DNA from 2 places in the Arthrobacter sp. MYb224 genome. Region 1 is predicted to be linked to the other one. Evidence: riboswitches for the same ligand, from Rfam matches in the RefSeq annotation. Region 1 holds a riboswitch; the other holds the start of a gene.
The links. Region 1 has a riboswitch for S-adenosylmethionine ahead of CQ017_RS09660 (ABC transporter substrate-binding protein). Riboswitches for the same ligand answer to the same signal wherever they lie in the genome.
Positions count from the first base shown of each region.

Region 2: it holds a riboswitch for S-adenosylmethionine, as region 1 does, so the genes downstream of both, CQ017_RS03325 (acyl-CoA dehydrogenase family protein) here and CQ017_RS09660 (ABC transporter substrate-binding protein) in region 1, are expected to answer to the same signal.

Region 1 covers NZ_PCPU01000004.1:242,296-246,377, forward strand. The annotation lists gene CQ017_RS09655 (ABC transporter permease) at 1-632, opposite strand, end outside; gene CQ017_RS09660 (ABC transporter substrate-binding protein) at 644-2,284, opposite strand; SAM riboswitch class I at 2,407-2,497, opposite strand; gene CQ017_RS09665 (MetQ/NlpA family ABC transporter substrate-binding protein) at 2,814-3,725, opposite strand; gene CQ017_RS09670 (methionine ABC transporter permease) at 3,751-4,082, opposite strand, start outside.
Region 2 covers NZ_PCPU01000002.1:4,015-8,096, forward strand. The annotation lists gene CQ017_RS03315 (sugar diacid recognition domain-containing protein) at 1-40, shown strand, start outside; gene CQ017_RS03320 (GntP family permease) at 303-1,664, shown strand; SAM riboswitch class I at 2,150-2,240, shown strand; gene CQ017_RS03325 (acyl-CoA dehydrogenase family protein) at 2,295-3,521, shown strand; gene CQ017_RS03330 (acyl-CoA dehydrogenase family protein) at 3,555-4,082, shown strand, end outside.

The DNA of each region.
Region 1 (4,082 bases):
CGCAAGACGTCGACGAAGGGCTGGGTGTTCACCTCGTGCACGCTCTTGATCAGCACCTGGGTGATGGGTGCGCTGAGGTGGATGGCCAGAACGAGGATCGGCACCGCCAGCGAGAGGAACGAGCCGTCCGGGAACAGCGACATCACCCCGAGCTGCACCGCGAGCACCTGAAGCAGCACCAGTCCGAGCCAGAACACCGGGATGGAAATCATCAGCGGTGGCAGATTCAGCAGGGCGTTGCGGACCCGGGTGCGGCGCGACAGGCTGGCGGCGGCGGTCAGCGCGACCGCCAGCACCAGCGCCAGGGCAAAGGCGCTCCCGGCGAGCACCAGTGTGGAGCCGATGACCTCGCCGATACGGGTGGACACCGCCGAGCCGGAGGACAGGGAATAGCCCAGATCCCCGGTCAGCAGCGCACCGAGCTGGGTGAAGTACTGCACGATCAGCGGCTGGTCATAGCCGTAGTAGGCCTTCATCTGCGCGATCGTTGCCGGATCCGCGGACGAGTCGGCGGAGAGGAAGATCGTGACCGGGTCGTTCGGCAGGGCCTGCACCGCGAGGAAGACCGCGGTGTAGGCCAGCAGGATCACCAGCAGTGCCTGACCGATGCGTTGAGCGATGTATCCACCCATGATGAGTTCCTTTAGCCGTTGCTCTTCCAGGCGCCCTGGAAGATTGGTGCGGTGCCGGAGGTGAAGTCGATGTGCGCGTCCTTGTTGGCGCCGTACACCTGCACTTCGTCCCACAACACGAGGGTCAGTGCCTTGTCCAGTACCAGCGCGCGCTGCTCCTCGCCGATGAGCTTCAGATGCTCTTCTTCGGTGGTCGCCGCCTGCTCGCGGGTGAACAATTCGTTCAGTTCCTTGTCGGCGTTCAGCGTCTGGTTATTTGTCGCCGGCGCGTAGACCGGCCCCAGGCCGCCGTAGGCGAACTGGCGGGTTCCGAAGAATTCGATCTGGTCATCGACCATGGCGTTGGTCAAAAATGAATTGTCCGCAGCACGGTTGACCAGCTGCACTCCGATCTCCCGCCATTGCTGTTCGATCAGCTCGAAGGCTGGCTTGATGACCACGGAGTTATTCGAGCTGGCCACCGTGATTTCAAGCTTCTTGCCGTCCTTCTCACGGATCCCGTCCGCGCCAACGCTCCAGCCGGCTTCTTCAAGCAAGGCCTTGGACTTCTCCGGGTCATAGCCGAGCTCGGCAGACAGGTCCACGAAGCCCGGTGCCTGGTGGTTGAGGATCGAACCTGCGAGCACGTAGCTGTCCGAGAGGACCGTGTCCTTCAGCGCCTGGCGGTCGATTCCCGCCTGCAACGCCTGGCGCACCTTGGTCTCGGCCAGCTTGCCCGAACCGATTCGAATCGCGGCATGGTTGGTCGTCAGGTCCACCCCCTGGGCGGCGAAGATCTGCCCGCCTCCGGCGCTGAGCACCTCTTCGTCAACGGGCTGCAGTCCGCGGACCAAATCGACCTGGCCGGACTGCGCCGCGCCGGCCCGGTGGGCAACTTCTGGCAGGTACTTGACGACCAGCTTTTCGAGGTACGCGTCGCCCTGGTTTGCTGCGGTTTCCGGGGCCCAGGCATAGTCATCGCGGCTGGTGAAGACGACCTCTTCATCTGGCTTTTCGGACTCGAAGACGAACGGTCCGGAACCGACGATCTGCGATATTGCGGTTTGCCCTGCATTGTCCAGTTCCAGGGTGCCCGGGGATACCAGCCCGGCGGTCACCGAGGAGGTGGAGCGCAGGAAATTCGCATCCGGGCGTTTCAAGGTCACCTTGACCTGGTCCTCGCCGACGACCGCGGAGCCCTTGTAGGCTGAAAAGTCGACGTTCGGTTGAATCTGCGCGGATTTCACGCCTAAGCCCAGCGCGTCCAGATTTTCCTTGACCGCTTCGGCATCCAGGGCCGTGCCGTCCGAGAAGGTGGCGCCATCACGAATGGTGAAGGTGAATTCGGTCTGTGCCTCATTGGCGGTGAACTCGGAGGCGATCCAGCCTACGAGCTTGCCGGACTCGGTATCAAAATAGGTCAACCGGTCCAGCACCGAGTTCAGCACATTCGCCTTCTCGTAGAAGCGAGCGGCCTGGGTCTGCCAGTTGTTGATCGGGGTTACCTCGGCAAAGGTGAAGGTTCCGCCCGCTACCGGCGTGCCTGCTTCCGCGGAAGCTGCCGGCTCGGAGCTCCCCCCGGTGGATGCGCTGTTGCCGCCGCAGGCGGTCAGCGAAAGACCTAGAACTGCGAGTAGTGCCGCGGCCTTCAGGCTCAGTGGTGTGTTGCGCATTTTCTGGTGTTCCTCTCGGTAAGTTCCCGAGGATTACGCCGAAATCCCGATCCTGCCGCGGTATTGCGGGGCGGGAAGAAGGCAGACTTCTCCCCTGTGCGGACCGTTGCGAAATCTAGCAATCTCCATCGGTCCTGGCCTTAGCACCGCTCCCTGCCGGGATGGTTGCTGCAACGTCAACGAGCCAGGTCTCTCGGTCGCTCTGGATGGTTATCATTCGGTGTCTTTGCCGAACAATTTAAGTCTGCGCGCGCAGGTGCGGTGTGACCAACCATGACGTTATATGCGCGTCACGAAGTCATCCCAATACACACTTTGGGACTAATACAAGCCCTGAAGCCGGTCACTAATCGTCATAAGTCAGTTCGTGACGCTGCTGAAAAGATTTCCTTGACAGCAGTATCCCCGGCCCCGCGTGATCAAGGGTGGATTTGCTCGCTCGCCAACGAAACATTCGGGATAAAAGCGAACGGCCAGCCCGAACCTCTCTGGTTCAGGCTGGCCGTTCGCATAGTTCCAGTGAGCGGCCCTACTCGGCGGATACCGGAGTCAGCACTCCTTGGACCAACGGATCCTCGGTGTTCTTCAGGTATTCCTGCAGTCTTGGATCGGAGAACACCTCGATTAGCTTGGCTGCATCGGCAGTTTTGGAGAACTCGGTGCCGAAGATCAGCTTGGAGGCGAAGGTTCTAGGCGGTTCCGGGAACAGGATTCCCTTGTCGCGGCCGACCTTTCCGGCATCGAACTGCGACACGTATCCGATGGCTGCATCCACATCGTCTAGCATGCGCGGCATGGCGAGGAGGTCTGCTTCCTTCAGCTCGAAGCCGCGCGGGTTGTCAACCACGTCGGCCATCTTCGCGGTACGCGGTTCGATGTCGGGGTTCAGGCCGAGCAGTCCCTCGCGCTCCAGGAGCCAAAGCGCTTGCCCCTGGTTGGCGACGTCGTTAGGCAGGAGCAGCGTCGACCCCTCGGGGAGAACCTCGACCGATTCGTAGCGGGTGGAATACAGACCGAAGCCCCATTGGTACAGTTCAACGGTTGGCGTCAATTCCACGCCGGCGGCTTCTGCCGATTGCCGCATGTACCACTCATGTTCAAAGATGGTCGCGTCGAACTGCCCTTCGGCCACGGCGCGGTTCGCCTGGATTGGATCCTGAAGCCCAATGGGTTCTATCTCGATTCCATAATCCGGCGCGATGGTCTCGGCCACGAATTTCAGGATCTTCTCTTCCCCGGCCATTGCCGGTTCAAAATGGACCTTGAAATTCGTTTTGCCGGGCTCGGTGGACGCGAGCGCTGGAGCGGACTTTTGCTGAACCAGCAACGCGCCAAGGACGAGCGCCACAATGGTCGCGCATGCCGCGATGGTCCAAGGCAGTTTCGCGGTGTTTTTACGCAGAGTGAAGCCATGGTCATGGCCTTTGGGTGAAGTCGTCATGTTCTTCTCGTTTGTTCTAGGGCGCTTAGGGGCGGGCCAGCGCGCGGGCGATGCGATCGCCGAGGAATTGGACTGCTTGCACGGTCAGAATGAGCGCAAGGATCGTGGCAAGCATGACATTCATGTCGAACCGCTGATAGCCGTAGGTGACCGCCAGATAGCCGATGCCGCCGGCCCCGATGGTTCCCGCGATGGCCGAATACTCGACCATCGAGATGGTGTTCAGCGTGACGGCGGAGGCCAGGGCGGGCAGCGCCTCACGGATCTGGGTTGCCCCGATGATTTGCAGCGGCGATCCACCGGTCACCAGCCCGACGGCCAGGTTCTCCTTAGGCAGATCATTGAGCGCGTTCTGCA
Region 2 (4,082 bases), on a different contig from region 1:
CTACGCAGCGGTAGCCCTAGACCAGAAACACATATTCTAGGAATTTCCGGCATAAGAATATGGGCGTGCGCCCATAGGCGATTGAGTCCGCAGTCCCTAGTATTGGCAAGATGCTCGAAGTTGAGCGCCCGCTGAACCGGTCCTCCCGGCCGAAACAGCCTTCGCAGGAAAAGCCTGAGCAGCTTGACCTGGCGGAATAGCGGGCGGCAGCAACGGGCCGGAACTCGCACCCAGAACGACCGCCTGCGCCATTGCAGGTTCGGGCTGGGGGCCACAGATATTGGCAAAGGAGCCAACTCGCCGTGTATGAACTCCTCGTTCTGCTGATCCTCGTGGTGGCCATTGTGCTGGTCACCGCACGCTGGAAAATCAGCCCCTTCCTCGCCCTCATCGGCGCGGCCATCCTCGCGGCCTTCGCCTACAAGATCCCCATCGCCGAGGTCGCCTCCACGGTGACCACCGCCTTTGGCAGCACCATGGGCAATATTGGCCTCGTAATCCTCTTCGGCACGATGATCGGCATCATCCTGGAGCGTTCCGGGGCCGCGATCTCCATGGCCGATGCGCTGATCAAGCTGCTGGGCACCAGATTCCCCAACCTGACGCTGTCGCTCATCGGCTACATCGTTTCCATACCGGTCTTCTGCGACTCGGGCTACGTGGTGCTCAACTCCCTGCGCAAGGCCATCACCCTGCGCACCGGTGTTTCCACGCTGGCCACCTCCATTGCCTTGATGACCGGCCTGTATGCCACCCACACCATGGTCCCGCCGACCCCAGGACCGCTGGCAGCCGCCGAGTCCATCGGCATCGCCGACAACCTCGGATTGATCATCGCCATCGGCCTGCCGGTGGCAGTGGTCTCGGCCATGGCCGGGCTGTTCTATGCCAGCCGCTTCAACAAGTCCACGTGGACTCCGCTGCCATCCGAGGATGAGAACGACATCTCCGAACTAGATTACGAGCAGCTGCGTGCAAGCTTCGGCAAGCTGCCAAGCCCTGGCTTGGCCTTCCTGCCGATCCTCGTTCCGCTGGTCTTGATCTGCGCGGCATCGATCGCCAAGCTTCCATCGCATCCCTTCGGCGAAGGCGCCGCACTGGAAGCACTGTCCTTCATCGGCACCCCGGTGATCGCGCTGATCTTCGGTTTGCTCGCCGCGACCTTGCTGCTGAACGGCAATAAGAAGCTTGCCGACTTCAACGAGCAGATGCACGAAGCCGTGCGCACCGCGGCGCCCATCCTGCTCATTACCGGTGCCGGCGCAGCCTTTGGTGCTGTGCTGGCAGCCTCGGAGCTGACCACGATCCTCTCCGATTCGCTCAGCGGCTTGGGTCTCGGACTGGCTGTGCCATTCCTGATCGCCGCGGCATTGAAGTCGGCGCAGGGCTCATCCACCGTATCGATGGTGACCACCTCGGCGCTGGTCGCCCCGATGCTCGGATCCCTCGGTCTGGACTCCGAACTGGGCATGGTGCTCAGTGTCCTGGCAGTTGGCGCCGGCGCGATGGTCGTCTCGCATGCCAACGATTCCTACTTCTGGGTGGTCTCCCAGCTCAGCCGCATCCCGGTGATCACGGCCTACAAGACCTTGAGCGTGGCCACCGCCATCCAGGGCACCGCCGCATTTGCTACCGTCTGGATCCTCGGGGCATTCCTGCTCTAGTAAATCCAAGAAGCCTGCATCAACCAATAACCGCGCCATCAGAGGATGGCGCGGTTATTGGTTTAACTGGCGGGATGGCCGCAATAGGCAAGGCAAGGCTGCAACTTCGAGCACAGCCCAGCTTTCCCCATTGGCTTGCTGGGCAAGGATTACGGGCATGGGAACAACGACCGGCAATCCGGCCATCCGGGATGCCTGATCGCTGGATCCATGATCCACCCCCGCATTCGCTGACGCTTATCGCTGTCGGCTAATTGAGAAACCGAGATCCCCCTGACAGGTGCCCGGTCGATTGATGCTGGATCCGGATATCAAGCTCTCCGATCGCCGATGACGTAACCTCCAGAAGTATGACGGCGTCCCAGCGCCTTCGGGGCGGTCCAAGTCCGCCGGAAATCTCGCTTTGTGACGACTTCTGACCGACTATTCCGTCGGATGACGTGCTCCTTCCATCCGCTCATGCCGCGGTGTTTCACTCGAAGTACCAACCATCCAGAGCGGCTGAGAGACCTGGCTCGACGACGCCGCAGCAAGCCTGCATTCGGCAGCTAGTGCTAACGCCAGGTTCGATGGATCAGCAGAAAGCAACTTTCTGCTTCCTTCGGAGCAAGACTCTAAGGGAGAACGAAAATGACCGTACTGAGCACGCAACTGCCCCGCGTTCCCTACACCGGGAGCGCAGACGAGGCCGAGCTCGCCCACTGGCGCGAGATCGCCGAGCAGGTCGCGGCCACCCTGGCCGCGGACGCGCTGGAGCGCGACCGCAAAAACGAGCAGCCCTTCGCCGAGGTGCAGCTGCTGCGCGAGGCCGGGCTGCTGAACCTGCTGGTTCCGGCCGAATTCGGGGGAGCCGGAGCGCACTGGGCCACCGCTTTTGAAACCATCCGCATCCTGGCCGCGGCCGACGGGTCCATCTCCCAGCTGCTGGCCTACCACTACATCAACCAGTCCGGCATCGCCTTCTACGCTCCGGCCGAAGCCCAGGCCGAGTGGTGGCAGCGGACCGTGGCCGGAGGCTGGCTCTGGGGCGATTCGGTGAATCCGGTGGACCCGCAGCTGACGCTCACCGCGGAGGACGATGGCTTCCGGCTGAACGGTTTCAAGCGTTTCTCCACCGGCTCCGGAGTCGGCGAGGTGATCGTCGTCAACGCCGAGGTCTCCGGAGGCCCGCGACACGGCGAAGTGTTGGCCTTCGTCCTCCCGCGCAACCGGGAAGGGCTGGAAATCGTCGATGACTGGGACTACCTGGGCCAGCGCTTGAGCGCCTCGAACTCGCTGAAGTACCACAACGTGCGCATCGAGGCCGCCGATCTGCTCGGGGCGGTGACCGACGAGCCGGTCTCCACCCTGCTCACCCCCGGGATCCAGCTGGCCTTCGCGAACTTCTACCTGGGCATCGCCGAGGGCGCGTTGGCCCGCGGCAAGCAAATCCTGCTGGGCCGCAAGAACGCCTGGTTCCTCTCGGCGGCGGAGACCTACTCCCAGGACGTCGTCTTCCAGCGCACCGTGGGCGAGCTGAAGGCGCGCACCGCCGCGGTGGCCGCCCTGGCCGAGAAGCTCGGCCGCAAATTCGATGCGCTGCTGGCCAAGGCGGGGAATGTCACCCAGCCTGAACGCGCGGCGCTGGCGGTGGAAATCGCCGAGGCCAAGGTGGTCTCCACCGAGATCGGCGTGGAGGTCGCCAACCGCATCTTCGAGGTCACCGGTTCCTCCTCTACGCAGAATGATGTGGGCCTGGATCTGTTCTGGCGCAATGTGCGCACCCACTCGCTGCACGACCCGGTGGACTACAAGAAAATCGAGGTCGGCGCGTACTTCCTGCGCGGGGAAACCCAGCCGCTCTCGCTCTACACCTAAACCTCAACCGCACCCACGGATTGGACCGAACTGATGACCGTACTTGCCACCGCCAACCGCCTGGCTGAATTGAAAACCCGCTTCGCCCCGCACTTTGAAAAGATCGCCGCCGGCGCCGCCGAACGCGACCGCAGCGGAGAACTGCCGCACCAGCAGGTGGCCGAGCTGGCCGCCGCCGGCTTCGGCGCATTGCGTGTCCCGGTCTCCCACGGCGGGGCAGGGGCCACCTTGGCCGAGCTCTTCGAATTGCTCGTGGAGCTGGCCGCCGCGGACTCCAGCATCGCCCAGGCCTTGCGCGCCCACTTCGCCTTCGTCGAAGACCGCCTGGTAGCCGCCCCGGGGCCGGGGCGCGACAAGTGGCTGGCCCGCTTTGCCGCCGGGGAGCTGGTGGGGAATTCCTGGACCGAGATCGGCACCGTGAAGGTGGGCGAGGTGATCACCAAGGTCACCCCGGATGGCGAGGGAGGGTTCCTGGTCAACGGCACCAAGTACTATTCCACCGGCTCGATCTTCGCCGACTGGCTGGATACCTACGCCGAGCGCACCGATACCGGCAAGCGC